Regions from separate parts of the Arthrobacter sp. 2762 genome, predicted to be linked through region 2. Evidence: predicted binding sites of a transcription regulator. Region 2 holds the regulator's gene; the other holds the start of a gene.
What was found. Region 2 encodes LexA, which represses DNA repair genes until DNA is damaged. Its sites were predicted from a motif close to TCGAACANNTGTTCGA; they were not measured.
Positions count from the first base shown of each region.

Region 1: the regulator LexA is predicted to act here: its motif matches at 6,185-6,200, upstream of ABIE18_RS11330 (HNH endonuclease signature motif containing protein).

Region 1 is NZ_JBEPSI010000005.1:185,310-200,286, forward strand. It holds gene ABIE18_RS11305 (5'-3' exonuclease) at 1-48, shown strand, start outside; gene ABIE18_RS11310 (hypothetical protein) at 188-745, shown strand; gene ABIE18_RS11315 (fatty acid desaturase family protein) at 857-1,945, opposite strand; gene ABIE18_RS11320 (YciI family protein) at 2,131-2,550, shown strand; gene ABIE18_RS11325 (RNA polymerase sigma factor) at 2,615-3,877, shown strand; gene ABIE18_RS11330 (HNH endonuclease signature motif containing protein) at 3,932-6,007, opposite strand; gene ABIE18_RS11335 (polyprenol monophosphomannose synthase) at 6,285-7,097, shown strand; gene ABIE18_RS11340 (hypothetical protein) at 7,113-7,619, opposite strand; gene ABIE18_RS11345 (hypothetical protein) at 7,622-8,182, opposite strand; gene ABIE18_RS11350 (DUF8821 family protein) at 8,307-8,771, opposite strand; gene ABIE18_RS11355 (helix-turn-helix transcriptional regulator) at 8,951-9,847, shown strand; gene ABIE18_RS11360 (MFS transporter) at 9,811-11,031, opposite strand; gene ABIE18_RS11365 (DUF2382 domain-containing protein) at 11,359-12,189, shown strand; gene ABIE18_RS11370 (hypothetical protein) at 12,311-12,532, shown strand; gene ABIE18_RS11375 (glycoside hydrolase family 15 protein) at 12,545-14,461, opposite strand; gene ABIE18_RS11380 (TetR/AcrR family transcriptional regulator C-terminal domain-containing protein) at 14,545-14,977, opposite strand, start outside.
Region 2 is NZ_JBEPSI010000002.1:40,997-55,973, reverse strand. It holds gene recA (recombinase RecA) at 1-549, shown strand, start outside; gene ABIE18_RS04295 (regulatory protein RecX) at 539-1,081, shown strand; gene miaB (tRNA (N6-isopentenyl adenosine(37)-C2)-methylthiotransferase MiaB) at 1,081-2,679, shown strand; gene miaA (tRNA (adenosine(37)-N6)-dimethylallyltransferase MiaA) at 2,700-3,605, shown strand; gene dapF (diaminopimelate epimerase) at 3,667-4,635, shown strand; gene ABIE18_RS04275 (class I SAM-dependent methyltransferase) at 4,616-5,230, opposite strand; gene hflX (GTPase HflX) at 5,725-7,287, shown strand; gene ABIE18_RS04265 (ATP-dependent DNA helicase) at 7,280-9,337, shown strand; gene lexA (transcriptional repressor LexA) at 9,347-10,090, opposite strand; gene ABIE18_RS04255 (LysM peptidoglycan-binding domain-containing protein) at 10,446-10,805, shown strand; gene ABIE18_RS04250 (histidinol-phosphate transaminase) at 10,883-12,001, shown strand; gene hisB (imidazoleglycerol-phosphate dehydratase HisB) at 12,048-12,674, shown strand; gene hisH (imidazole glycerol phosphate synthase subunit HisH) at 12,671-13,432, shown strand; gene ABIE18_RS04235 (CG2302 family histidine operon protein) at 13,433-13,591, shown strand; gene priA (bifunctional 1-(5-phosphoribosyl)-5-((5-phosphoribosylamino)methylideneamino)imidazole-4-carboxamide isomerase/phosphoribosylanthranilate isomerase PriA) at 13,626-14,369, shown strand; gene ABIE18_RS04225 (SseB family protein) at 14,369-14,977, shown strand, end outside.

The sequences.
Region 1 (14,977 bases), on a different contig from region 2:
AAGCGATTGCTTGCGGCCTTGGACACCCAACCGCACCTTCACAGCTGATTGACAGCTTCAGAACAGCGTGGGCTTGGGTGATCGACTCATTGTAGTAACAAGACGGTGTTACAGATCGTCTGGAAGTTACCAGCCGTTCGGACGGCTCAGCAGCCGTTACGGCGGCGGCAGATTGAGGAGAGGCACCATGTCAAAGACCAAGAGAATCACGCTGGGCATTACAGCCGGAGCGTTGGCGCTAGGCGCGGGGCTGGGTGTTACCAGCGTTGCTTCAGCCACCACGACGCCGACGCCGACGCCGAGCGCAACGTCGTCAGCCGATGCCACCACGCCCCCGCAGGGCCACGGAAGGCCTGGAGGCCACGGCCCCGATCGTGGTCAGCTCGCAGCGGACCTTGCCGCCAAGTTGGGAGTGGACGAAACCAAGGTCACCGACGCATTGAAGGCCTTCAGAGAAGCGAATAAGCCCACCACTCCACCAACTCAAGGCACCGAAGGAACCAAGCCGGACCGGACAGCGCAGGAAGCAGCCTTGGCCAAGTCCCTGGCCGCAGCACTGGGCATCGATGAATCCAAGGTCACTGCCGCCTTGGAAGAAATCCGCACTGCCGCCCAGGAGGAGCGAGCCGCTGCCCTTAAGACCAGGCTGGACAAGGCCGTGGCGGACGGCAAGCTCACACAAGCCGAAGCTGACGCCGTCACCAAAGCGGTTGAGGCCGGAGTCATCGGAGGAGGCGGCCGCTAAGGCCCTGCAACCGCAGAGAAGAAACCACGACGCCGATACTTGGCAGCGAAGGATCCCCCGGACAGTTCCGGGGGATCCTTCGTGTGGCCGCCCTTGTCACCAGTGGCGACCCTATCCGGGCCTGAACCTGTCCACGACAGGACACTCAAAGGGTTCGCCAGCGAAGAGTCCCACGTCGTTCAAATACCTGACGACAATTGCATAGGAGGCTGCCAGTGAGGTCTCTGTGTAAGGGATGTCCAGTTCCCGGCAACATTCTTTAACGATTCCGGAGGCACGTTGCAGGTATGGCCTGGGCATGTCCGGGAAGAGGTGGTGTTCTATCTGCCGGTTCAGTCCGCCCATAAGTGCGTCAAGGAATCGTCCCCCGGAGATGTTCCGGGCGGTGAGGACCTGACGCTTAAGGAAGTCCGTCCTGCTGGACGCCGGCAGGATGGGCATGCCTTTGTGGTTGGGAGCGAATGCAGCGCCCATATAAAAGCCGAAGACGCCCAATTGAACGCCGAGGAAGGCGAAGGCCATGCCCAGCGGCAGAAAGGAGAACACCAATACCGGCACCACGAGCAGACGCAGCAATATCACAGGGATTTCCACCCAGCGGTGATCCGCCTTTCGCTGGCGTAGCAAGTACTTCAACGAATCAACGTGCAGGCTCGCACCGAGGAAGAACAACAGGGGGAACAGCAGCCATCCCTGCTTCCGCGTAACACGCACCATTACTCCGCGCCGCGACGCCGCAGCCTCGGGATGGAACGCGATGGCGCCCGTGTGGATATCAGGGTCCTTATCGATGACATTGGGGAAGTTGTGGTGGCGAGTATGCTTTTGGGCCCACATCGCATAACTGATTCCCACCAAGCCTGTGCCAATGAGGCGTGCGGACCATTCATTCATGCTCTTGGATTTGAACACCTGGCGGTGGGCAGCCTCGTGTGCGAGAAACGCGAATTGAGTGAGGACAACGCCCATGCCGGCCGCGATCAGGAGCTGGAACCATGTGTCCCGCAAGAGAAGAAAGCCACTCCATGTTCCGGCCCACGCGAGCATCAGAATCACGAAAACTGTGATGTAGAAACCCCGGCGCCGCTTCAGCAAGCCCGCACTTCGGACGGATTTCAGGAGGGCTGCATAAGAATTGACCATCCGGGCGGCGGCACCGCGTTCCGGAAAAAAGTCATCGGAAGAGCGTGATGATGCCATGATGCCTCGAACCAGTTCCGGTGGGAAAACACATCGCTTTCCCACTGTCCCCTCAGGATACGCCCGGGGTCTCTGGAAGGCCCTGGAAAATTCTTTTGAATGGTTGTCGATTTCGCCTCGCACTGTTCGACCCATGGATGAGAAGGTCGAAGGGCGACCTTCCACAACACAGGAGATTGAGTGCAATGGCCAAGTACATGCTGATCATGCGGGCAACCGACGAATCGTTCGCCAAGTTCGAGAACATCGACTTCAACGAAATCCTCGAAGCGATGGGCAAGTTCAACGACGAACTGATCCGCGCTGGAGTGCTGCTGGCTGCTGAAGGACTGGACGATGCAAAGGAAAGCGTCGTGGTCGACTTCACCGGTGACACCCCGGTGGTCACTGATGGCCCGTACGGTGAAACGAAGGAACTGTTTGCCGGTTACTACATCCTGGATGTTGCATCCAAGCAGGAAGCAATCGAGTGGGCCAAGCGTGCTCCGATGACCGAGGGCACCAAGACCGAGATCCGACGGGTGACCAGCATCGACGAATTCCCCCAAGACAACGAATGGATCCAGAAGGAGCGGGCTTGGCGCGAGCAGACCGGACAGCTCTAGACCGGGCGCCACTGCTTTGGGGAGCACCTGCAGTGAGCAGCACCTGACGTGAGCAGCACCTGACGTGAGCAGCAACGAGGCAAGGGCCGCCGTCGAAGCGGTGTGGCGCAGCGAATCCGCCCGCATCGTCGGCGCCCTTGCCCGCTATACAGGAGACTTTCCACTGGCAGAGGACCTGGCACAGGAAGCACTCGCAGAGGCCCTCGTGTCGTGGTCCGTCAATGGCGCACCTGCCGAGCCCGTGGGATGGCTCCTCACAGCGGGTCGTCGTCGTGCCATCGATGCTTTCCGGCGGCGGGCAGCCTTGGACGACAAATACGCGCTTCTGGCACGTGATCTCACAGAGGAAGAAGCCGGTGTGGATGCGCTGTTCAGCCCCCAGGCCATAGATGACGACGTCCTCGCCCTGATGTTCATTTCCTGCCACCCAGTGGTGTCCAAGGAGGCTCGGATTGCCATGACACTGCGCGTTGTGGGCGGCATGACCACGGATGAGATCGCGAAGGCATTCCTGGTCCCGGTGCCAACCATCCAGGCCCGCATCACCAGGGCCAAGAAGACTCTCGCCGCTGCCCGCATCCCGTTCGCAGTGCCCGAGGCCGATCAGGTTCCTGAGCGGCTTGGTTCGGTGCTGAATGTCCTCTACCTGATCTTCACCGAGGGGGCCTACGCTTCCGGAGGAGAAAACTGGATGCGCACCGAGCTGGCCAGTGAAGCACGACGACTTGCCCGGGTGCTGGTCCGCGTCGCGCCCGAACCCGAAGCATTCGGGCTGCTGGCACTGATGGAACTCACAGCCGCGCGATTCCCGGCGAGGCTCGACGCAGATGGCCAGCCGGTCCTGTTGGAAGACCAGGATCGACGTCGATGGGATCAGTCAGCAATCCGGCGCGGACGCGCAGCACTTTCGACGGCGGTGGGTTCCGGCCGTGGGCTCGGCGCCTACGGTCTCCAGGCTTCCATAGCCGAATGCCACGCTGTGGCGCACTCGGTGGAGGACACAGGCTGGGATCGAATCGTGGTTCTGTACGAGGCGCTCGGGCGACTCACGCCGTCGCCCATCATTGATCTGAACCGTGCCGTCGCCGTGTCCATGGCCTCTGGCCCTGCCGCCGGACTGGACCTCGTTGACGAATTGGGTGCCCGTGGTGAACTCAGGGGCTCGCATCTCTTGCCGGCGGTCAAGGGCGAGCTGCTGTCGCGGCTTGCCCGCCATGAAGAAGCGAGCGAGGCATTTCACCAGGCTCTTGAACTGTGCTCAAACGGCGCGGAACGTTTGGCCCTTGAGCGAAAAATCAAGGACTTGCAACCCAGACAACGCCAGTAAGCGCGCAAACGCGGGCCTCAGCTGTACTGGCCCTCAATCTGCACCGGGGCACTCTTATGTTCGGAGGGGTGTGTGGTGGTGGTTGCGTCGTGGTGTTTGGTGGGGGTCGATGTGTGGTGGTGGGGTGAACCAGGGCACGCCGGTGGTCATGTCGTTCCGCCATTGTTCTTTGTGGATGAGGTGGTGGTGGTGGCTGCAGAGCAGGGTGCCGTTGTCGGTGGAGGTGGTGCCGCCGTGTGACCAGTAGGTGATGTGGTGGGCTTCGCACCAGGGGGCGGGCATGGTGCAGTCGGGGAAGGCGCAGCCGCCGTCGCGGGCGGTGATGGCTTTGCGGATGTGGGGTGGGAAGATCCGGGTGGTGCGGCCGATGTCCAGGACGCGGGAGTCGCTGCCGAGCAGGACGGGGAGGATGTCCGCGTCGCAGGCGATTTTGCGGATGGTGTTGGGGTGCATTGGCCCGACAAAGGTCGCGGTACCGGAACTGAGCCGGGGGTGGTGCGGGTCAGGCCCGGTGGTGGGGGTGGTTACTTCGCTTGACTGGGACTGGGACTGGTGCGGGTCAGGCCCGGTGGTGGGGGTGGTTACTTCGCTTGACTGGGACTGGGACTGGTGCGGGTCAGGCCCGGTGGTGAGGGTGGTGTCTCCGCCGGGGGTGGTGGCTGTGTCGCGTGCGGTGGTGGGTGTGCGGGTGTGTTGTTGGTAGAGGTCGCGTTCGTTGATGGTGACGGTGACTTGGGGGCGGAGTCCGCCGTTGGCTGGCAGTTTCCCGGTGGTCATGGCGACTGCGCAGGCTCCGACGAGTCCGTCGAGGAGTTTCATGGCCCGGGAACGCCGGTCCAGGTCCACGCCTGCTGGTTTGTTCCCGCCGCCGCTCCCGTCAACGCTCTCGTTCCCGCCACCGTTCCCGCCACCGTTCCCGTCGCCTTCGCCGGTGGCTTCGCTTGTCCCGGCGGCTGTGTTGTCCCCGGTGCCAATGCCGTGTCCGGGGGTGAGTCGGGGGTTGGTGGCGGTGTTCATGGCGGTGGTGAGTGTTTCGTATTGTTCGGTGGTGGCGAAGATTTCCAGGTGGTGCAGTCCGTGGCGGGGTTTGCGGATGAAGGTGCCTTGGAGCTGGCGGAGGATTTCTTCGCTGGGTTCGGGTCCGTCCTGGTCGATGAGGTCGTTCCAGCGTTTGGTCATTTTCAGGACGAAGTCGGGGTCGGACCCGGCGGCGGTGCGGGTGAGGGCGTGTTCCATCCGGGTGAGGGTGTCGTCGTCGGTGAGGTGCCGTACTTTGTCCAGGGCTGCGCTGATGATGCTCGCCGAGCGGGTGGGTATCTGGGTGGTTTCGAGGGCTTGGGCGAGGATTTCACGGCGGGCCGGGATGTGTTGCCCGGCGATTCCGGTCCGGGGGAGGACCTCGGAGGCCAGGGCGAGCCGGCGCCGGGCTTCGACGATGCCGATCCGCAGGCGGGCGCGCAGGAACTGCGCGGCGTCCCGGTAGCCATCGTCCGCCACCGCAGCGGCGTCTGCCGCAGTGACAGCACTAGCGGATCCACCGGCAGCATCGGACCCAGCAACCGTGGCCGTCGCGGGGTTTGGACCTCCTGCTGCTGCCGGGACCGGGACCGCAGGGTCGGTGGTTGCGGGGTCCGTGGTTGCGGGGTCGGTCCAGCCTGTCTGCCATCCTGTGCCCGCCGCTGATGAGGGCCGTGCGTGCTGGGCTTGCGTGCGGGTCCGCTCCACGGCGTGAGCCGCGATGACCTGCAGGTACTCCACGGTGCGGGAGATCTCCTCCACCCGACCGGCGAACCGCGCGGCTTCGGCAAAGCCGAACGTCAGGGCACCTGCCACGGTGACGGAACGCAAAGATTCCAACGCCTGGGCGCTGTCAGCCAGCGCCCCCTCAAGTCCCAACGCACCGTCAAGCCCGTGGGAAACGCTAAGCCCCTTGGAACCATCAAGCACAGGGGAAAGGCGCAGCCCCGGGGAAACAGGAACGACGTCAGGGCCAACTTTAGGCTCGACGTCGGCAGGGTCAGAGAAGGGCCGTGGCTCAATGCCGCGAAGCAGCGCCATGGCCCTGGCGTTCTCCGAATCGGTGACTGCCGCCGTCGGGCTTTCACGGCCGGCTTGGCCGTGGGCAGACATGGTGTGGCTTCCGAGGGGAAGGTGTCGGGGGCGCGCTCCGGCGCCAGACAGTGCTGCCCGTCGCGCCAGAATGTCCCCAATGCTTCCCATGAATAAACAGTCTCACCAGGGGCTGACATTTTTAGGCTCCAGTGCCGCTGCCCTGGATGCCGCAAGCTTCCCAACCGTTTCCAGGGATCAACCATGTGTGCGGAATCGGCGATTGATGGCCCACGGATTGGCGTGCGGCCCGGTTTCAGATTGCCAGGAGATGTCAATAGACTGACCCGGCCCGGACATGTGCAGTTCAGCACCGATCCGGGCGTTTTCTGAAGCCGAATTGGGGACCCACATTTTGACCACTACAGCGCCAAAAATCACCGTTGTCGTACCTACTTACAATGAACGGGAGAATCTTCCGCTGCTGACGTCGCAGCTTGATTCACTGGGCATTCCGAATCTGCACGTGCTCATTGTCGATGACAGTTCCCCGGATGGGACAGGGGAGGTCGCAGACAGGTTGGCAAAGAAATCGAATGGCGCCGTTTCCGTGCTGCATCGGGACGAGAAGGATGGCTTGGGCCGAGCATATGTGGCTGGGATGACCCGGGCGATGGCACAAGATGCAGAAATTGTCATCCAAATGGACGCTGATTTATCCCATCCGGTGGCAGCAATCCCCACAATGATCGACAAGATTCTGAACGAGAATGCCGATGTTGTTATCGGCTCGCGTTATGTTGCCGGCGGCTCCACGGCGTCGGAATGGCCATGGCATCGAAAGGCCCTCTCCGCTTGGGCCAACTTCTATGTGAGTGTGATCCTCGGGTTGAAAGTGAAGGACTGCACGGCCGGGTTTAAGGCTTGGAGTACTTTAGCCCTCGGCCTTATTGACGTCTCAACGATCAAGAGTGATGGCTATTCCTTCCAAGTCGAGATGAACTACAGGGCCGCTCAGCGGGGCCTCGAGATCACCGAGGTACCCATTCATTTTGAAGAACGCGTGGAGGGGGCTTCCAAAATGAATCTCCGGGAGCAGCTTGAATCTGCGCTCACACCCTGGAAGCTTCGCCTGAAACGGGATAGTCCCGTGCTAGTTCCCAAGAGCTAGCCAGCCAGCCCCGCCCTACCGACCTCCGTACAGCGCCGCCTCAAGCAGCCGGTCAAAGCTGGCAGTTCCACTGCTCACCGGAGCAACGCTGATGACCGCGAGGAGTTTCTCGGAGCCGTCTTCCTTGGCACTTGCGACCCCTTTCACGTGCAGCCGCAAACCGGGAACACCGTTGATCAGCAGTGGGAGCTGCTCACCGCTCTTGATCAATTTCCGTAGCTGCTTTGTGGAGATCTTGTCGTCGGAGCTGCCTGTTAACTCCGTGAGGGTGTCGTTGATCCGTTTTGCCAAGCCGCGCAGCAGGCTCCTCTGGGCGGCGACCGTTGGAATGGTAAGGATCGCTGCGAACACGGCCGTGAATATCGAGGCTGGGCCAACGCTTCTCAGGGCAGGCATGAAGATCATCAGGATCAGCCACAGGATCACAGCAAGGATGGTGAAAGTGACGAATTTGATGATGGGTTTGTCGCCTGGTTTCCTCACCCAGCGCACGATTTCAACAGCGTCGGACGCGTTTTCCATGGTCAGGATCCCTTCACTTCGAGGAGTGCCTCGGCCAGAATTACTGCCTCGCGTGCTTCCCTAAGATCGTTCCGCAATCCCAGATCGGGGATCTTCGAGGCGCCACCGCCGGTACCAGCAAGCTCGTAGAGGGCTCTGCTCAGGTTTTCGCGGTCCTGTGACAACCTCCGGGACGTATCCAGTTTGGCTCTGCTGACTTCAAGCTCCAGGAGCGATCGGCCGATGGCGTCGCGTCGCCCCTGCATGATTGACAGTTTCTCCGTGAGCCGCAGGACCTGTGCCCTGTGCATAGACCCCATCTGAACGGCAGTTCGTTGGAGCTCATGGAGGGCCTCCGACGTCTGCGGCTCGCCGGAGTGCCGGGCCAGTTCCTCATTGACGCGGACCAGTCTCCGTTCCCAGCCCCGAAGGGCCCGTTGATACCGTCCCAAGAGCAGCGAGATCGCCGACAGCGCCTTGTCAAGGGCCCTCGCCCGGGTGCTCAGGCTTGTGGTTGCCGCGTCCAACCTTGCGAGGAATGCGGCGTAATTGTCCGGGGAAGGAGCCTTGTTGCGGGGATCCATGCGTCACCTGCGCCCGATGCTGCTGCAACCAGGTTTGGTGCGGCACAACGCTCCCCAAACGCCCATGTCAAGAGAATAGAGGGTCCCCGCCCGTTGGCATAGGGCCCGTAGTCGCAGCCTGCGGTCAGTACTGGCCCTTGATCACGAAGTACGACCCCCGGATTACCCCTGCCAGCTTGGACTTCTGACGGGCGAACTTGAAGCGCGATTCCAGTTCTGCTGGAACGTCCATGCCCTCAGTGAGCTTAAAACCGACCGCCCGCTTGCCGCCGTCCTCGATGCTGTACATGACGTTGATGGAAAGCCCGGACTCGTAGAACACGTAATCCATCCGCAAACCGTCCACTTCGAAGGCCGTCGCCTCCAAGGGGCGGGAATCGATGACGATGTCGCGCTCTTCCTTCAGGATCCGGCTCACCCGATCCACGACTTCCGGCACCTCACTGGCGGGACTCACGGTGAAGTCATGGTCGTATTTGTTCTTGTAATAACGGGCCTCGTTGGCGCGCAACCCTGCGAGGGCCTCGGCAACCGGAGAGGACTCCAGACCCTCGGTAGAAACATTCTTGAAGTCAACGATGTACGGCAATTGCTCTCCTCGTCAGATGTCTTGGGACCAACCCTAACGTTCCACACCGACACCGCGGTGTTGAGGCGAGGAATTGGGTGAGGAAAACGCACGACGGCGGGAGGTCGCCGTCGTGCGTTAAGCGAAGCAGGTATCAGGAGGGACTCCCTCCTGATACCTGCTTCGCCTAGCGTGGAGCAATGGATAATCGAGCGGAGGTCCGCGAATTCCTGATCTCACGGCGTGCCCATGTTGCCCCTGAGCAGGTTGGACTGCCCACTGGGACCAATCGCCGGGTGAAAGGCTTGCGGCGTAGTGAAGTGGCTACGCTTGCCGGGTTGAGCGTGGAGTATTACACGCGCCTTGAGCGTGGCGCGATCAGCGGAGCTTCCCCGCAGGTTCTTGAGAGCATCGCCAGGGCGTTGTGCCTGTATGACGCCGAGCGGGCCCACTTATTCGACCTCGCCCATGCGGCCAGTCCCGTGGCCCGCCCGCCACGGCGGCGCAACTCCAAGTCCTACGTTCCGCATCAGAGCCTGCAATGGGCGCTGGATGCTGTGACCGCCGGTCCGGCGTTCGTTCGTAACGGCCGGATGGATCTGCTGGCGGTTAATCCCTTGGCGCGGGCGTTCTACAAGGACTGTTACGACATGCCTGGCGAACCGCCGAACATCGCGCGCTTCACGTTCTTGGATGAACGCGCCCACGTTTTTTATCCGGATTGGGATGCGTTCGCCGAGGTGACTGTGTCCATCCTGCGGACCGAAGCCGGTCGCGACCCGCACAACAAAGAACTTCATGACCTCATCGGTGAGTTGGGTACCCGCAGCGATGAATTCCGGAAACGCTGGGGCGCGCACAACGTACGCCACCATGGGACTGGTTTCAAGACGTTCAATCACCCGGTTGTGGGCGAGCTGACGCTCGCTTATGAAGGGTTGGAAATGGCTGCTGAGCCTGGCCTGACCCTGACGATCTACAGTGCGGAACCGGGGTCGCCTTCGGCGGAGCGCCTGCAGTTGCTCGCTTCGTGGGCTGCCAGCGAGTATGGCACCGCAGCTCAGGCTGAGCCCGAGAGGGCTGCCTCGGACGGCTGAGGTGACCGTTCTTTCCGCAACAGGATGGTGAGCGGGAGAAAATACAGTGCCGCTATGCACGTACCCACCAGCACCGGGCCCGTGGCACCGAGCGCGGACTCGAGTGCAAAGCCTGCGATCCACGAGCCCACTGCGGTGCCGAGGTTGAACGAGGATGTGCTGAGGGCGGAGGCGAGCGTGGGTGCGTGGCGGGCATACCCGACTGCTTTGCCTATGAGGATGGGGTTGGTTGCCATGCCGAACAGGCCCAGCAAGAAGATGAGGATCACCGTCAGCACGGGGTTGCCTGAGAGCAGGCAGAGAGCCCCGAGCACTGGAAACGTCATTGCTGCCGAGACGAACAGCGCCACAAATGGGCGGTGCGCGCCAAAATGGCCCCCGAGGTTGGAACCGATGAACGCTCCGACGCCATAGACCACGAGAACCAGCGGAACTGCTGCTGCTCCCATGCCCGTGTTCTGTGTCAGGAGCGGAGAGATGAAACTGTAGGCCGCAAGGGATGATCCACACACTATTGCGCAGCCTGCAAGAACAAGCCAAACCCTGGCGTCACGCATGCTCGCGATCTCGGCCCGAACTGAGGGGATGGGGCCAGAGGAAGGGTCGACGCCGACCAAACGGTAAACAACCAACGCCGCCACGAGTGCCAGGATTGTGAGGATCCAGAAAGGGCCTCGCCAACCGATCGACTGGCCGGCAAACGCTCCCAACGGAACACCGATCACGTTGGCGAGCATGCCACCACCCAGGACTACCCCCAACGCGCGGGAGGCGGAAGCGGCACCAGCCGCCTTCGCACCCACGACGGCGGCGACGGCCCAGAAGGCTCCGGTGGCCAGGGCCGTAAGGAACCGGGCCCCGAGTATCACTGCGAAGTCGGTGGTAAGGGCAACGATGACGTGTCCAACGGCGAAAACCACCAACGCGAGGCCAAGCGTGACGCGTCGCGGCATCTTGAGGGTGAGGATCGACATGGTGGGCGTTCCAACGATCATGCCAACCGCGAAGACGGTAATCATCAACCCGGCATTTCCTACCGTGATACCCAGGTCCTGGGCGATCTCTGGAAGGATCCCGGCCACCACGAATTCTGTGGTGCCCATGAGGAACACACCCGCGGCAAGCACGTAGGTAACAAGCGGCAGGCGACGGGTTGTTGGTGGGCGCCAAGTATCAGTGGTCATGGTTCCAGACCATCACAGGCATTCAGCCTGAGGGAGTCCCGGTTGATGGAGGTTCTCCGAGGGACTCTTTTCGGTCCGCTAAACATGCAGATGATGGCGTCCGAACTGCAGGACGCCGTTCGGATCGTCGGAGCGGATCAGGACATCTTACTGCGCAGGCGAATCTTCGATTGGGTCTTGCCAAAGAAATAGTAAGCATGCTTATGTATTGCTGTTCCGCCAAGTCAGCGGGTTGAATCCATTCCCCGTCATGATCCCGGAACCCACGCCCGGTGATGCAGGCCGCTGGGCACCAACTGCAACACAATCAGATTCCAAGGAGACATCATGCTCGCCAGGGAGAACATTGACCGTCTGATGGGCCTCAACGGAAACGTTCGGACCACGGAGGGGGACAAGGTTGGGTCAATCGGCACGTTCTACACCGATGACGACACGGGGGAGCCAACATGGGTAACAGTCAAAACCGGTCTTTTCGGCACTTCTGAATCGTTCATTCCCTTGGAGGGAGCCACTGTTGAGGGCGACGACGTCCTGGTTCCCTACAGCAAGGACCACATCAAGGACGCTCCCCGCGTGGCCGAAGATGGTCACCTCGACCCGGACGAGGAGGAACGGCTTTACAAGCACTACAGCATCCAGGACCGGGGCGCCTTCCAGGGTCAGCATGACTACGGGAACCGAAGCACCGGAGTGGACACAAGCGCCGGAGTGGGCACGAGGGCCGGAGTGGACAGCGTCGGCGGCATGGACGTTGACACCGCCGGAACGGCGCGCGCGGGCGGCGATGCCATGACCCGTTCTGAGGAGCGGCTCAACGTCGGGACGGAAAGGACTGCGGCCGGACGGGCGCGTCTTCGCAAGTACATCACCACCGAAAATGTGACTACCACCGTGCCTGTCGAGCGCGAGGAAGTCCGCCTTGAGCGTGAGCCGATCACGGATGCCAATAAGGGAGACGCCATGTCCGGCCCTGACCTCACAGAAAGCGAGCATGAGGTCACGCTTCACGAAGAGCGGCCGGTAGTGGATAAGGAAACCGTCCCTGTGGAGCGCGTGCGCTTGGAAAAGGACACCGTCACGGATGAAGTCCCCGTCAATGAGGAAGTCCGTAAGGAAAACATTGAAACTGAAGGCACGCGCGATACCCGCCGCTGAAGCGTGCGGCAGCTGCCGCACCACTGAGGGGTGAAACGCCCGACGGCGGGAGGCCGCCGTCGGGCCTTTATCCAGCCAGCTGGTCCTACCGCAGAAGCCCAGGCGATGGGACGATTTCCTTATGGGCGATGAAGAGAAGAAGGGCCCTGGCGTGCCCTCGGGCGCAGGGTCAGAGGAACGCGATCAGTGGCAGGATACCGATGCTGGATCTCCGACCACACAGCAGATGAGGACCATCGGCCAGCGTCGGCGGGAGGCCGAGCGCAAGCTCGATCAACACCTGGAGGAAGCCAAGCACAAGGCTGAAGCCGCGGATCCGGACGATCAAAAAACGGAATCGTGACTGCGCCGCTTTTCAGCGGCTGGTTTCGGGGTGCTTTCTGGGCGCCGGATGATCCGTCCCCGGGCCGCTTTCAGAGATGGCCTGTTGGGGGAGCTGGTCAGTACCTTGCTCCGGGTGTTTCGGTCTGCGCAGCGGCGTGTCACTGCCATGGGCTTCGCCGTGATGGAGCTGCAGGGCGCAGTGGATCAGGGGAAAGTGGCTGAACGCTTGCGGAGTGTTGCCGAGTTGTCGCTGGGTTCCGGGATCCCATTCCTCGCTGAGCAGCCCAACATCGTTTCGGAGCGTCAATAGCCGCTCGAACAGTGCGGTTGCCTGGCCGGCGTGGCCAATGCCCAGCAGCGCATCCACCAGCCAGAACGAGCACGCAAGGAAGACTCCCTCATCGCCAGGCAGGCCGTCATGGCCGGACTCGGTTCGATAGCGCAGCACCAGACCATCATCGGTCAGCCCTTCCTGGATGGCTTTCACAGTGCCCGCAACTCGTGGATGGCGGTGCCCCAAAAAGCCAACCCGGGGGATGAGGAGCAGGCTGGCGTCCAGTTCCTTACTGCCGTAGGACTGGACAAAGCTGTTGAGCTCTTCATCGAACCCCTGCGTCATGACCTCTGAGTGGATTTGCCTGCGAAGCGCCGCCCAGCGGTCCGCGGGGCCGGGCAATCCCGAAGTTCTTACGGCTTTGACCATGCGATCCGCAGCTACCCATGCCATGACTTTGGAATGCGTGAAATGCCGGCGGGGGCCGCGCATCTCCCACAGCCCGTTATCCGGTTGGTCCCAAGCCCCTTCCAGGTACTCCATCAACGCCACTTGAATGTCCCAGGACGTGTCCACGGTGCCCGGCGGGGAAGCTGCCCTTGTCAGCGAGAGTCCGTCCAACACTTCGCCCCAAACGTCTAATTGCAACTGGGGGGCTGCGGCGTTCCCGGTGCGGACTGGCCGGGAATTTTCGTAGCCCGAAAGCCACGGGATCTCTGCCTCCGGCAATCTTCGGGCGCCGTCCAGGCCGTAAACGATCTGCAGCTCGGAAGGATCGCCCGCCACAGCACGCAGCAGCCATTCCCGCCAGGCTGCTGCTTCTTCCGTGTATCCGGCGGCAAGCAACGACTGCAGGGTCAGTGTTGCATCGCGCAGCCAGCAATAGCGGTAGTCCCAATTGCGGGAACCGCCCAGTTGCTCGGGAAGGGACGTTGTCGCAGCCGCAACGATGCCGCCCGTGGGGGCGTAGGTCAGCGCCTTGAGGGTAATCAGGGATCGCTCCACCGGGTCCTTGTACTTGCCCTCCATTTCGCTTTGGTCAATCCACTCGCGCCAGAAGGATTCCGTGGCGTGAAATGCTTTGGCTGCATCGATACGCCGGGGCTCCGGCTCATGGCTTGGTGCCCAGCGAAGCACGAAGGGGATGCGTTCCCCGGCGCGGACGCTGAACTCACTAACCGTGCGCATGTCCTGGCCCTTTAGAGGAGCGGGCGTCGTGAGATAGGCGGAATCGGGCCCCGCCACGGCGCTGATTCCGTGCTTGGTGTGACGCACCCACGGCACCACGCGACCGTAGTCGAAACGGAGAATCAACTCGCCGCGCATGGCCACCTCGCCGGACAGGCCTTCCACGATCCGCACGAGGTCCACGGCGTCATCGCGGACGGGCATGAAGTCGGTGACACGTACCGCGCCGCCGTCCACTTCCCATTCCGTTTCCAGGATCAGGGTGTCTGGACGATAACGGCGCCGAGTGCAGTTTCCGCCGTTTCGGCCCGCTGCATCTGCGGGCGCCAGGAGCCATCGGCCAGCTTCAGGGTTATGCAATAAGGCGGCGAAGCACGCGGGAGAGTCGAAACGGGGCAGGCACATCCAATCGATGGATCCGTCGCGCGCCACCAGGGCGGCCGTGTTCAAGTCCCCGATGATCGCATAGTCCTCAATTCTGGCCATGGCATCAGATCCTTAAAATCAGGCGGCGTCGAGTATGCCCTGACCGTACCCTTTTGCCTCACGCACCTCAACGGATGCGGCGGTTATTCGGCTGGTGCACCGCCATCACCCATCAATCGGCTGAGGCCGTCAAGAATCAGGTTCAGTCCAAAGTCGAATTCGTCGCCGAAGTCGTAGCCGGGTTTGAGGACATGCTCGACGGCGATCTCCACCATGCGCGGGTATTCCCCGGTTGAGAATCGCTCCATGATGGGGGTGGTGATTTCGGCTGCTGTATCCCGGCCTTCAAACGGCAGGGCTGCTTCCTGGAGGGCGAAGCCGTAGATGTAGCTGTCCAGCGCTGCGTACGCGTGGGCGGTCAGTTGGATCGAAAATCCTGCTTCCCGCAAGGTGGCCAGCATCGCCTCGTGGTGTCGGAGTGTTGCGGGGCCAGGGGAGGAACGGCTTTCCAGCAGCCCCACCGCCCACGGATGCCGGGTGAGGGCTGCGCGCATGGCGTGTGCCCGACTGTGCATT
Region 2 (14,977 bases):
GTCGGCCTTCAGGCGAGGCTCATGAGCCAGGCCCTGCGAAAGATCACCGGCCGCTTGAGCCAGACCAAGACCACCGCCATCTTCATCAACCAGTTGCGTGAGAAGATCGGCGTCTTCTTTGGATCGCCCGAAACCACCACCGGTGGTAAGGCTCTGAAGTTCTACGCCTCAGTGCGCATCGATGTCCGTCGCATTCAGACACTGAAGGAAGGTGCTGACTCCGTCGGTAACCGGACCAAGGCCAAGATCGTCAAGAACAAGATGGCCCCGCCCTTCAAGATTGCTGAATTCGACATCATCTACGGCCAGGGCATCTCCCGCGAGGGAGGCATCATTGACATGGGCGTCGAGCACGGCATCATCAAGAAGTCCGGCTCGTGGTTCACGTACGACGGCGATCAGCTGGGCCAAGGCATGGAGAATTCACGGCGCTTCCTGCGTGATAACCCCGAGTTGGCTCAGGAACTTGAGCGCCTCATCAAGGAAAAGCTTGGCGTGGGTGTCAAGCCGGAGGCTGATTCCCCGAAGCTGAAGGCCGTTGACGGCTAGAACCGGGCCGGACCCGGACTCCTCCGTATCCGGCGATCCTGAGCCTGATCCCGAATCCGTGGCCCGCGCCATCGTCCTGCGGCAATTGACGATGGCGCCACGGAGCCGGCTGCAGCTGTCCCGCAAGCTGGCCGAGCGGAATGTCCCCCTGGACGTTGCTGAGGCTGTGCTGGACCGCTTCGAGGAAGTCCAGCTCATTGATGACGCTGAGTTTGCCAGAATGTGGGTACGCAGCCGCTCCCAAAGCAGAAAACTGGCCAAAGGTGCCATTCGCCGTGAACTGACGGAGAAAGGTATCGAGCTCGAGGATGCCGAGGAAGCACTCTCACAGCTCAGCGATGAAGATGAGGAAATCGCCGCCCGTGAGCTTGTTGAGCGCAAACTGAGGCCAGGCGTGGATCTTTCCGATCGTGCAGAACGTGACAAGTACACCCGCAGGCTGGCATCCATGCTGGCACGGAAGGGCTATGCCCCTTCAATGGCCTTCCGGATCGTCGGTGAGGTACTTGCCCAAGCCGGTACCCTTGAGTAGTGAGTTTGACCATTCCTTCCCCCTCAGCAGAAACCACGCCTTCGGCCGTAGCATTGGCAACCAATGCTGATGCCCAAGTGACGGATGCCTCTGCCCCGTTTGAACCGGCCCCGTTTGAACCGAGGACGTATCAGGTCCGGACTTTCGGCTGCCAGATGAACGTCCACGATTCCGAACGTATGGCCGGCCTCCTTGAGGACGCCGGATACGTGCCCGCGGAGGGTGAGGTCGCGGACATTGTGGTGTTCAACACATGTGCCGTTCGGGAAAATGCCGACAACAAGCTCTATGGGAACCTTGGCCAGCTTCGGCAGGTCAAAGCAGCCAACCCTGGCATGCAGATCGCCGTTGGTGGCTGCCTCGCCCAGAAGGACCGGGAAACCATCGTCAAGAAGGCTCCTTGGGTTGACGCTGTGTTTGGCACCCACAACGTAGGAGCACTTCCGGCATTGCTGAAGCGGGCGCGGCACAACAACGAGGCCCAGCTCGAAATCCTGGAATCGCTGGACGTCTTCCCCTCCACCCTTCCCACCAAGCGCGACTCCGTCTATTCCGGCTGGGTTTCGATTTCAGTAGGTTGCAACAACACCTGCACGTTCTGCATCGTGCCATCGCTCCGTGGCAAGGAGAAGGACCGGCGTCCCGGAGAAATCCTGGCTGAAATTCAGGCCTTGGTGGACGACGGCGCCGTGGAAGTAACTTTGCTGGGCCAGAACGTGAACTCCTACGGCGTTGAGTTCGGTGACCGCTTGGCCTTCTCAAAGCTTCTCCGTGCCTGTGGGGACATCGAAGGCCTTGAGCGCGTACGCTTCACCAGCCCGCACCCTGCCGCATTTACCGACGACGTCATCGATGCGATGGCCGAGACACCCAATGTGATGCCCCAGTTGCACATGCCCCTTCAATCGGGCTCGGACAAGGTCCTCAAGGATATGCGGCGCTCGTACCGCTCCAGCAAGTTCCTTGGCATCCTGGACATGGTGCGTGAGCGGATCCCGAACGCGGCCATCACTACGGACATCATTGTTGGCTTCCCCGGAGAAACCGAGGAGGATTTCCAAGCGACGCTTGACGTCGTGGAGAAATCGCGGTTTGCCTCAGCCTTCACCTTCCAGTACTCCAAACGGCCTGGTACGCCTGCTGCCGAGCTCCCGGAGCAACTTCCCAAGGCAGTGGTCCAGGAGCGTTTTGAACGGCTGACCGCCCTTCAGGACCGTATCGCGGCGGAGGAGAACGCCAAGCAACTGGGTCGCCGTGTGGAAATTCTGGTGACAGCGCAGTCCGGCCGCAAAGCAGAGGAAACCCACAGGTTGTCTGGCCGGTCCAAGGACCAGCGACTCGTTCATTTCTCAGTGCCTGAGGGTGCGGAAACCCCCCGTCCCGGTGACTTTGTCACCGTGACCATTACCGAAGCCGCTGCATTCCACCTGGTTGCCGATCCTGCCGGCCTGGACGATTACATGTTGCGCCGGTCGAGGGCGGGTGACGCCTGGGATCGTTCGCAGGCAGATTCCTGCGGTGTTCCCAGTGCGGGTGCGGCCCCAGGCAAGAAGGGTGTGTCTTTGGGCATGCCGTCGCTGCCTGTCCGCAGCGCCTGACGCCGATTATTCGAGATCGAATGGCTCTTTCCCATGCCGCGCCGCCGGTAATTGCAGTCGTCGGCCCAACCGGTTCGGGTAAATCGGACCTGGGCGTCGAGCTGGCCCTTGCGCTCAATGGCGAGGTCATCAACGCTGACGCCCTGCAGTTCTATCGGGGCATGGACATCGGTACGGCCAAGATCACTGTGGACGAGCGCAAGGGTGTGCCACACCATCTGCTGGACACAAAAGACGTCACGGAGGAAGCCAGCGTGGCGGACTTCCAGGCGGAATGCCGCGCCGTCATTGATGACGTCCACGCCCGGGGCAAGCGCGCCATCATGGTGGGAGGCTCTGGCCTCTATGTGCGGGCTGCCCTGGATGTACTGGAGTTCCCCGGCACGGATCCTGACTTGCGGAAACGGCTTGAGGATGAATGGGAAACTTTCGGTCTGGCGCCGTTGCGGGCCCGGCTTGAAAAGGTGGATCCCATCTCGGCAGGCCGTCTGGGGGATGCCCGGCGGGTGATCAGGGCCCTGGAGGTCTATGGCATGACGGGACGCCCGTTCAGCTCGTTCATGCCGCAACGCGAGTACTTCCAGGCAGCCATACAGATTGGCCTGTCTGTGGACCGCGAGGTTCTGAGGGAGCGGCTGGCGATCCGCGTACACCGGATGGTGGATGCGGGGTTGCTGCAGGAAGTGGAACGGCTTGATGCGGCTGGGCTGCGGCGCGGCAAGACAGCCTCGCGTGCCCTGGGATATGCGCAGTTCCTTAGAGTGCTCGACGCCGAAGCCAGCGTCCCGGAGGCAGCCGAGGAAACCATTGTGGCCACCAGGCAGTTCGCCCGGCGACAATTGACCTGGTTTCGGGCCGATCCCCGCATCGCCTGGCTCGATTGGCAGGATGCGGAGCTCGTGTCCAAAGCAGTGGCGCTGGCCTAGCCGGGCTGGCACTCCATACAGCAATTTCTGGCCGAACCCGCCCGGCGGGTAGCCTAGTCCCATGGATCAAACCGCCGCAGTTCCCGCCCAGCAGTCCGCCGCTGCCGGCGCCCCCGTGCCCACTGCCAGCCTTTCCGGTTTGGCGTTTTCCAAGGGCCATGGAACGGGCAATGATTTCGTCCTGATTGCTGATCCCGGTGATGTCCACGAGATCTCTCCCGAGCAAGTAGCACAGCTGTGCGACAGGCATCGGGGGATAGGTGGCGACGGCCTTATCCGGGCTGTCCCATCCCGGTATTTGCCCGAAGGCCGCGTCCTGCTTGAACAGGACGACTCTGCGGAATGGTTCATGGACTACCGTAACGGCGACGGGTCTCTGTCCGAGATGTGCGGCAACGGCGTCCGCGTGTTCGTGCATTTCCTGATAGCCCAAGGGCTGGTTGAGCTCGGACTGGGTCAGTCCTTGACCATCGGAACACGTGGCGGCATTAAGAAGATTGTGCGCACGGCGGACGGCTATGCCGTGGATATGGGCCCTTGGGAATTCATTTTCCCTGCAGAAGCACAAAGCAAAGCCATGGATGCCTTGGTCAGCGCAGACGGTCTGGAGGTGGCCCGGCCCGGACTCTCAGTCAGCATGGGGAATCCGCACACGGTGGTAGCGCTTGCCGAGCTTAGCGAGCTCTCCGCCACGAAGTTGTTCACCGCGCCGGCAGTGGATCCCAAGCCTGCCAATGGCACCAATGTCGAGTTTGTAGTGCCCTCAGAGCCGCTGGTTCACGACGGCGTGGGAACCATCACCATGCGCGTCCACGAGCGCGGAGTCGGCGAAACCCAATCGTGTGGCACCGGGGCTTGTGCCGCCGCCGTCGCGATCCGTCATTGGGCTGGCAGCAGCGCCCCCAACTCTTGGCACGTCAACGTTCCCGGTGGCGTGGTGGATGTCACGTTCTTCCCGGGGGAGGATGGCCGCGAACACGTTGAGCTCAGCGGCCCTGCAGTCATTGTGGCTAGTGGGACGCTTTCCTGACCCGAAGGATCCTGAAGGACTTCGAAGTGCTCTCGCGGGAGACTGTGAAGGACTTGTCCAGTTCGTTGGCCAGCCAGCGTTGGAGGGAGTCTGAGCCCAGGTTCTTCTGAACCACCATCCACGCGTTGCCGCCCGGTGCCAGCCGGGGCAGCCACGTCAGGAGCAGCGAGTGTAGTTCGTCCTTGCCGATGCGGATCGGCGGGTTGGACCAGATCGTATCGAATTCGACGCCGGGGTCTACCTCTTGCGGGAGGCTGGCCTTCACGTTGTTCAAGCCCAGGGCAACCGCGTTCTCATTGGTCAGGGCGATGCAGCGCTCGTTGACGTCCACGGCGTAGACCTGTGCCAGGGGCGCCATGAGCCCCATGGTGAGGGCAACAGGGCCCCAACCACACCCGATATCCAGCAGGTTGCCCCGGGGTGAAGGCGGTGGAACCTCGGCCAAAAGTACCTTGGTGCCCTTGTCCACACCGTCGGGGCTGAAGATGCCCGACGAGGTCTGCACATGGCGGGTAGCTCCAGCGAGTTCCACGGTGAGGGGCTTGCGGGTGAAGGGACCGGCCGGTTGGGCGCTGAAATAGTGTGCAGACTCCATAATTTGCCAGATTAGTTGGCTATCGGCGGCTTGGGAAACTGCCCTCGGGCAGGGACGGTTTGACACTGCTGCTAATGTTGAAGGCATGTTCTTGATCTTTGAGTAATCAGCCCGAGCCGACCAAACACATCGGCAAGGCACCTGCCCGCGATGCAGGCCCGCTTGGCGTACTAGCCCGGCGCATGGCCATTCCGCCCGCAGGTTCCGTCCGGCAGACTCCGCACCGCCCATTGTTGGTGGATCGCGGTTGCTCAGCAGAACATGTCCCACCCCAGCTGTCGCGAAAGCAGTGGCCCAGCCATCTGCTGTTAGCTCCTGGCTTATGGTTTGGCGATGAATTCTCCTGTAGGACAGGACCTCCCGCGGACCAACCCGCTCGATTCATGCACCACAGGAGGCCCTATATGGCCGAAGCTCGTCAGCCCACCGCGAATACCGTCCCATTGGACACCAAACAGCACTATTCTGGATATGCCGAACAGTCTAAGGAGACCATGACCACCCAGAAGCACTCCGGATCCGATTCCGACGCCCAGGACATGAGTCCTGAACAAATCCAGGCCGTCATCGACCGGATTCTTTCCAAGGATGTACCCGCACAGGCATCCGATGACAATGATGCCAAAGGCGTTTTCGGCAGGGCACAAGCGATCTCCACGCTTGACCATGAACACAGCATTTATGACGGCGACCAGGAAGACCTGGCCGAGCGCCGTGCCCTCCGCCGTACCGCGGGCCTTTCCACCGAACTCGAAGACGTCACCGAGGTTGAATACCGGCAGCTGCGCCTGGAGCGCGTTGTCCTGGCTGGCCTGTGGACAGAAGGCACTTTGGCTGACGCCGAGAATTCGCTCCGCGAACTCGCAGCACTGGCAGAAACTGCCGGATCCGAGGTCCTTGACGGCCTGGTTCAGCGCCGCACGAAGCCGGATCCCGGAACGTTCCTTGGGTCGGGCAAGGCCCAGGAGCTCAAGGACATCGTGGCCGCCACGGGAGCCGATACCGTGGTGGTCGACACCGAGCTTTCCCCCTCGCAGCGACGCGGACTTGAGGACATTGTCAAGGTCAAGGTGGTGGACAGGACCACGCTGATCCTGGATATCTTCGCGCAGCATGCAAAGAGCCGTGAAGGTAAGGCACAGGTTGAGCTCGCACAGCTCGAGTACCTGCTCCCCAGGCTTCGTGGTTGGGGTGACTCCATGTCCCGCCAGGCCGGTGGCCAGGTGGGTGGAGCCGGTGCCGGTATGGGTTCCCGTGGTCCCGGTGAAACAAAGATCGAGCTCGATCGCCGCAGGATCCGGACACGCATGGCCAAGCTCCGCCGGGAGATTGCCGCCATGAAGCCGGCGCGCGAGACCAAGCGGGCCAACCGCCGTCGTAATGCCGTACCTTCGGTTGCCATCGCCGGCTACACCAACGCTGGAAAGTCCTCGCTCCTGAACCGGCTGACCGATGCTGGTGTGCTGGTGGAGAACGCCCTTTTCGCCACCCTGGACCCGACTGTCAGGAAGGCGCAGACGCCGGATGGCATTGGTTACACGCTGGCTGACACCGTTGGATTCGTCCGCTCGCTGCCTACGCAGCTGGTGGAAGCCTTCCGCTCCACGCTGGAGGAAGTAGCGGATGCAGACCTGATCCTGCATGTCGTGGACGCCTCCCACCCGGACCCGGAAGGGCAAATCGCGGCAGTGCGTGCTGTCTTCACCGAGGTCGACGCCCGCAAGGTTCCGGAAATCATCGTCCTGAACAAGGTGGACGTAGCGGATCCTTTCGTCGTGGAGCGCCTGAAGCAGAAGGAGCCGCGGCACGCCGTCGTTTCCACCCGGACCGGCCAGGGTATTCCTGAACTCCTGGAAGAGATCAGCCGATCCATTCCCCGGCCGGGAGTCCGCCTCGAGGTCCTCATCCCGTATGACCGCGGTGACATGGTCAACAAGCTGCACAACTCCGATTCGGAAATCCTGAGCCTCGAGCACGAGGAAAACGGAACCCGCGTGGTGGCCATGGTTCGTGAAGGATTGGCCGCCGAGCTGGAGTCATTCGTCAGCAATGGTTGAGAAGGTGGCGGCGGACGTCGTCGAGTCAGTGGGGGAGAAGTTCACCCTCGAGCTGTTGGACAAAGCTGTTGCCGGGATGGGCGGTCAAAGCCGTTCAGGCCAGCACGAGATGGCAAGGCAAGTCACCAGGGCCATCGAGTCCGGTGAGCATTTGCTGGTCCAGGCGGGAACGGGAACGGGTAAGTCCCTGGCTTACCTGATTCCGCTGATCGCCCATTCCATGGACAGCGACAAACCGACGCTTGTGTCCACCGCTACCTTGGCCCTGCAAACACAGATTGTGGGCAGGGACCTGCCCCGGCTGTTGGAGACCATAAGCCCGGCCCTTGAACGTCCTGTGAACGTGGCACTCGTCAAGGGCCGGGCAAATTATGTTTGCCTGCAAAAGCTGGAGGGCGGCTTCCCCAGCGAAGAGCCGTCCGAGGGCCAACTTTTTTCCCTGGGTGAGGACACCAGCGTGCCGCATTTCGCAGCGGCGGTTGGCGGCCCGTCGTCGCAATTGGGTAAGGAAGTGGTCCGGCTCCGTGAATGGGCCGAAAAGACGGCCACGGGCGACCGCGATGAACTGATGCCGGGCGTTACCGACCGCGCCTGGAGGCAGGTCTCCGTGACGTCCATGGAGTGTCTGGGAGCGCAAAAATGCCCACTTGCCGAGGAGTGCTTTAGCGAGCTGGCACGGGCCAGGGCGGCTGAGGCTGACGTCGTGGTGACCAACCATGCCATGCTGGCCGTTAGTGCCTTCGAAGGACTTGCTGTCCTGCCCGAGTACGACGTCGTGGTGGTTGACGAAGCGCATGAGCTGCAGGACCGGGTCACGGGGGCCGTTGCAGGTCAGCTGTCCGTGGCAATGGTGCATGCTGCCGCTTCGAGCGCGCGCAAACACACCGCTATTACCGTAGACGCCCTGAACGCGGCAGCTGATCGACTGGACATGGCCATTGCCGGAGTCCCCAACGGTCTGCTGCCCAATGGGCTCAACGACGAACAACTGGATTGCCTGGACCAATTGCGCGATGCCACACGCGCCGCATTGTCTGACTCGAAGACTGACTCGTCAAACGCGGTCGACGGCGGCAGGCAGCTTGCGCGCTCACGGCTCATGCTCATTCTGGAACTGTGCGAGCGGATGCTCGCAGCCAAGGAGAACAGTGAAGTGGTGTGGTTTTCCAGGAACAGCACCTTCGATCCCCAGCAGGGGTACTCTCACCCGGACGAGACCGCGCCCGCACTGATCAACATCGCCCCGCTTAGCGTTGCCGGCCGGCTGCGGGAAGGCCTTTTCGCGGGGCACACAGTGGTGCTTACTTCTGCCACGCTGGCTATTGGATCCGCCTTTGAGCCCGCAGCAGGTGGCCTGGGCCTCATTGGAGATGGGGCGCCCAGCTGGACCGGGTTGGACGTCGGATCGCCTTTTGATTATCCGAAGCAGGGTGTCCTTTATGTGGCCAAGCACCTGCCCAAGCCCGGCAGGGGCACTTCTCCCGAGGCACTGGATGAGCTTGAAGACCTCATCCGTGCATCCGGTGGGGGAGCCCTGTGCCTGTTCTCCTCACGTCGGGCGGCCGAGGAAGCCGCAGACGCGATGCGCCCACGGCTGGATGTGGACATCCTCTGCCAGGGGGAATCCACTATGGCAGCACTGGTGAAGCAGTTTGCCGATGAACCTGACACCTGCCTCTTCGGCACCATGTCCCTGTGGCAGGGCGTGGACGTCCCTGGCGGTTCATGCCGCCTTGTGGTGATTGACCGCATTCCGTTCCCGAGGCCCGATGACCCGCTGATGACCGCACGCTCGCGAGCCGTTGCACAGTCCGGGGGCAACGGGTTCATGGCGGTGTCAGCTACGCACGCGGCAATTCGTCTGGCGCAGGGCGCAGGACGGCTCATTCGCTCCACCGGCGACAAAGGCGTGGTCGCCGTCCTGGACTCACGGCTTTCGACCGAACGGTACGGCGGGTTCCTGCGTGCCGCTTTGCCGCCATTTTGGGCAACGACGGACCGCAACGTGGTGCGCGGCGTCCTGGAACGCTTGGGCGCAAAGAAAACGTAGGCGAACGCCCTAGAGGGAGCGCAGGACCGAGACGACCTTGCCCATAATGGTGGCTTGGTCTCCAAGTATCGGCTCGTACTGCGTGTTCTGGGGGAGCAGCCAGGTGTGGCCGTCCCGCTGGCGGAAGGTTTTTACTGTGGCTTCGTCATCCAGGAGTGCTGCCACGATGTCACCGTTGATGGCGTCATTCTGGCGGCGGACAACCACCCAGTCACCGTCACAAATTGCGGCATCGATCATTGAGTCCCCAGCGACCTTCAGCATGAACAGTTCGCCGTGGCCCACCAGTTGCCGGGGCAGGGGCAAGACGTCCTCAATAGTCTGGTCAGCCAGGATGGGCCCACCGGCTGCGATGCGTCCCACCAAGGGCACCATCGCGGTGTCGCTGGCGCTGGCCAATTCCGTCACGGCAAGTCCACCTGCGCTGCGCAGTGTAGTAGCTGCTTCCACTCCGGGAATTGTGCCGCCGTCAAGGGTCAAAGGCATGAGTACTTCCATGGCGCGGGGGCGCTTGGGATCTCTGCGCAAGTAGCCGAGCTTCTCCAACTGGGAGAGCTGGTGCGTGACGCTGGAGAGGCTCGCGAGACCAACGGTGTCGCCGATCTCGCGCATGCTGGGCGGATACCCGTTGTCATTGACAGAGCGCTGGATGGTTTCCAGGATTTTCTTCTGCCGGACAGTCAGGCTTTTGGGACTCTTTTGAGGCTGCTGGCTCCGCAGGGGTGCCCCGCCGCCGGTGGCTTTCGCTGCCATGTTCGCCAATGCCCTTCCGTTCCGCCCGGTCACGGTCTGAAGTGCGCCCGGGGATGTTGGATCTGAAAAAATGTCAGACCCTCCTGTTCCACTGAAACAGTGCCTGTTTCTTCACTCAAACCTAGGCCAGGCCCAGGCGTTTATCAAACATTCGTTCTAGCGAGTCTCGACACCGTTCGTTGATAAGTGCTAAAAATGTCATAGCAAGGTTCGAATATGTGTTCTATAAAAGTTGAACCGAGCTCGGATGTTCGAAGAAAGTGTTCGAACATTCGGGCCGGGTCCAACGAACACAAGGAATTGGCAGCCGGCAACGGGCATCCGATGCAGGCAATCGCTCAGAAGGGCTCAGCTCATGTCCGCAATCTCAACGTTCCATGAATTCCGCAACACCCCGGCTCCTGCGCGTCTCCGGCTTACCCAACGCGGCAGGATCGTCTTCTTCGGAATCCCCACCATGCTGCTCCTTGCCGCGCTGCTGAGCCTTGCCGGCTTCATTAACTCCCCGGCCAAAGCTTCTGATTCCCAAGGCCAGCTGCAGCCGCCGGTGGCCGTTACGGTGACTGTCCAACCCGGGCAGTCCCTGTGGGGCATCGCCGGTGCGGCCGCGCCGGAGCGGGACCCCCGTGATGTCATCGCAGAAATCATCCAGTTGAACGATCTCCGCGGGGGACGCATCCAGCCGGGCCAGCAGCTGTTCGTTCCCGCCAATTGAGCGGCCAAGGGGTTATGGGTCGGCGTCCCCGGCGTCACAGTTACTCTGCAGTCGCACCGGCACCTTAAACTGTCTTGGTGAGTGACCAGCTTGAGCGACTTGACCGACTTCCCCTCCGGACCAACCTGCGTGGACTGAGCCCCTATGGCGCACCGCAGCTTGACGTCCCCATTTTGCTCAACGTCAACGAAAACACCCATGGCGTGCCGGCAGATGTCCAAGCGGCCATTACCGAGGCCGTGGCGGCCGCGGCCACGGGCCTGAACCGGTACCCTGACCGCGAATTCACGGAACTCCGCGAATCCCTTGCCGATTACCTCGGACACGGGCTTTCCGCGGAGAATATCTGGGCGGCCAACGGCTCCAACGAGGTCCTGCAGCAGATTCTGCAGGCCTTTGGAGGGCCGGGGCGCAAGGCACTGGGCTTCCCTCCCACGTATTCCATGTACCCGCTGCTTGCCAGTGGCACGGACACTGAGTATCTCCGTGGAGTGCGGGCTGATGACTATGGCTTGGATGCGGCTTCTGCTGCTGCCCAGGTGAAGGAGACTGGCGCAAATATCGTGTTCCTGTGCTCTCCGAACAACCCCACCGGAACGGGACTGGGCCTGGACGTGGTCGAAGCCGTGTACGAAGCCGGCGAGGCCAGCCAAGCCATCGTCATCGTGGACGAGGCCTACCACGAGTTCGCGCACGACAACACGCCCAGCGCGCTGACGCTGCTTCCCGGGCGGGAGCGTTTGATCGTCTCTCGCACCATGAGCAAGGCCTTTGCCCTGGCAGGTGCGCGCCTGGGCTACATGGCTGCCGCACCTGAGGTTACCGATGCCATCAGGCTCGTTCGGCTGCCCTACCACCTCTCAGCCGTCACACAAGCCACGGCCCTCGCCGCTCTCAACCACCGTGAAGCGCTCATGGCCGATGTCGAGGACATCAAGGTCCAACGGGACCGGATTGTGACCGAGCTCCTCCGAATGGGACTCAAGCCGGCAGCCTCGGACTCTAACTACGTGTTCTTCGGTGGGCTTTCGAACCCGCACGCGATCTGGCAGGGCTTGCTGGATGCGGGCGTCCTGATCCGCGACGTCGGCATTCCAGGGCACCTGCGGGTGACTGCGGGAACAGAAAAGGAAACAACGACCTTCCTTGAGGCCTTGGAAGCCCTTCTGGACAGCCCTGCGTCCCAGCCCAACTAAACTTGTCAATAGACCCACCCCATTCTTCGTGTATAAGGACGTCCCAATGAGCGAAACCGGCGCCAAGCCGTCCGCTGACCGCACTGCGCGCATGGAGCGCACCACCAGCGAATCCTCCGTCCTGGTGGAGATCAACCTGGATGGCACCGGTGTCTCGGACATCAGCACCACGGTTCCCTTCTATGACCACATGCTGACGGCGTTGTGCAAGCACTCCCTGATTGACATGACCGTCAAAGCCACGGGTGACACGCACATTGATGCCCACCACACCGTGGAGGATGTGGCCATTACCTTTGGTGAGGTCTTGCGTACTGCCTTGGGCAACAAAGCCGGAATCCGCCGCTTCGGCGAAGCAACGGTTCCTTTGGACGAAGCCTTGGCGCACGCCGTCGTGGATGTTTCGGGGCGCCCGTATCTGGTGCACGGAGGAGAACCTGCAGGGCAGGAGTACCACCTGATTGGTGGCCACTTCACGGGTTCGCTGACCCGCCACGTCTTTGAGGCCATCACGTTGCACGCCGGTATCTGCCTGCACATGAACGTTCTTGCGGGCCGCGATCCTCACCACATCGTCGAGGCCCAGTTCAAAGCCTTTGCGCGGGCTCTTCGCTCGGCAGTGGAGTCTGATCCCCGCGTCGACGGCATTCCATCCACCAAGGGGGCGCTATGAGTGGGCAAATCCTGAAGGACGGTGCGGTTACGGACCCTTCGGCTATCGTCAAGCCGGAGTCGCCTGAAGGTAAGCCCACGGTTACGGTGCTGGACTACGGTTCGGGCAACGTCCGTTCGGCCGTTCGCGCCCTTGAGCGTGCAGGCGCCGAGGTGGTTCTCAGCTCCAAGCCTGAGGACGTGCTGAATGCCGATGGGCTGTTGGTCCCCGGCGTGGGTGCCTTTGAAACGGTGATGAGGGAACTCAAGGCCGTCGATGCCATACGCATGATTGGCCGCCGCGTCGCAGGTGGACGGCCTGTCCTGGCAATCTGCGTTGGGCTGCAGGTGCTCTTCGAAGCCGGAGTCGAGCACGGCACCGAGTCCGAGGGCATGGCCGAATGGCCCGGCAAGGTCGAACTCCTTCCCGCCCCCGTGGTTCCCCACATGGGTTGGAACACGGTGGACGTGCCTGAAGGATCCAAGCTTTTCGCAGGCGTCGAGCAGGAACGCTTCTACTTCGTGCACTCATACGGCGTGCAGGAGTGGAACTTCGACGTCGTTCAGCCCCGGATGGCTCCACCTTTGGTGACGTGGTCCGAGCACGGTGCCCGCTTTATCGCTGCTGTTGAAAATGGCCCCCTGTGCGCAACCCAGTTCCACCCCGAGAAATCCGGAGACGCCGGGGCGCGCCTCCTGCGCAACTGGGTGGACGGGCTTCGCAAACCTGGATCCACGGTGGCACAGGCTCCGGCAGCGGATGATCGTGGTGCAGCCTAAGTGTGGTCGGTAGTGCTTATGGGCCTTGCCGGCGTGCTGGTGGGTGGAGGTATCTCTTTCCACCAGCAGAAGAAGCCACTGTGGGTTTCCGTTTCCTTCTATGTGCTGGCGGGGATGTCCCTGCTTGCCGCCTATCTCCTGACGCTGCCGGGCAACTGAACGCCTCGCGTCCCCATCAACTCCTAGGACACACATGACCACCTCTGCCCAGTCCGTTCTGGAACTTCTCCCCGCTGTCGACATCGTTGATGGCCAGGCAGTCCGCCTGCTGCAAGGCGAGGCAGGCTCGGAAACCAGTTACGGAACGCCTCTGGAAGCCGCCCTGAACTGGCAGAACGCCGGTGCTGAGTGGGTGCACATGGTGGACCTCGACGCCGCTTTTGGCCGTGGGAACAACGCGGACCTCATCAGCGAGGTCGTCTCCCAGCTCAACGTCAAAGTTGAGTTGTCCGGCGGTCTGCGGGATGACGAGTCGCTGGAACGCGCCCTGGAATTGGGCGTGGAGCGGGTGAACCTCGGTACAGCAGCATTGGAGAACCCTGAATGGACACGGCGCGCCATTGACCGCTTCGGTGACAAGATCGCCGTCGGCCTCGATGTCCGTGGTACCACCCTGGCGGGTCGCGGCTGGACCAAAGAAGGCGGCGACCTCTGGGAAGTTCTTGCCCGCCTGGAGGACGCCGGCTGCGCACGCTACGTGGTCACCGACGTCACCAAAGACGGAACGCTGCAGGGCCCGAACGTTGACTTGCTGCGCCAGATGGTGCAGAAAACGGGCAAGCCCGTGGTGGCTTCAGGCGGTATCTCCAGCCTTGAGGATCTTCGCGTGCTCCGTGAACTCGTGCCCCTGGGCGTTGAGGGCGCGATTGTCGGCAAAGCCCTTTATGCAGGTGCTTTCACTCTGCCCGAAGCCCTGGATGTAGCCGGTCGTCGCTGATGGCTGCTTCACGTCCCACAGATTCCGGTCCGGAAAACCACCCGGAGCACCGCGATGCCGGACGACGCGAACTTCCAGGCCACATTGCCGCTGCCTTGGCTGGCGCCGGTGGTGCCACAGACTCGGCGGGGCAACCCTGGGAAGGCCGCAGCCTTAGTGGTGACGATGCCAGGATCCACAATTTCGAAGACGACGACGGCACGGCTGACTCCGGTTACCTCGCCGCCGTTGCTGCACTGCTGAATGGGACGGGCAGTGAGGCAGGGGTTGTAGCTTCACTCGCTACCGCCCGGGTCTTCGTTCCCGTGGTAGCCCAGCTCGCCGAGGAAGCCGAAGGTGTTGATGGGCTGCACGCGGACAAGCAGGCCGATATGGCATTAGTCACACTCAAGGCGCCTGATGGTCGGAAGGCAATGCCGGTCTTCACCACTGCCGCCGCTCTTGAAGCGTGGCATGCGCAGGCCCGTCCCGTAGCTGTTTATGCGGCAAGGGCGGCCCTTTCGGCCGTTTCCGAAGACGCACAATTGTTGGTGCTGGACCCCGGTTCAGCGTTCACCTTCGTGGTTCGGCGGCCAGCCATGTGGGCGTTGGCGCAGCAGCGGGACTGG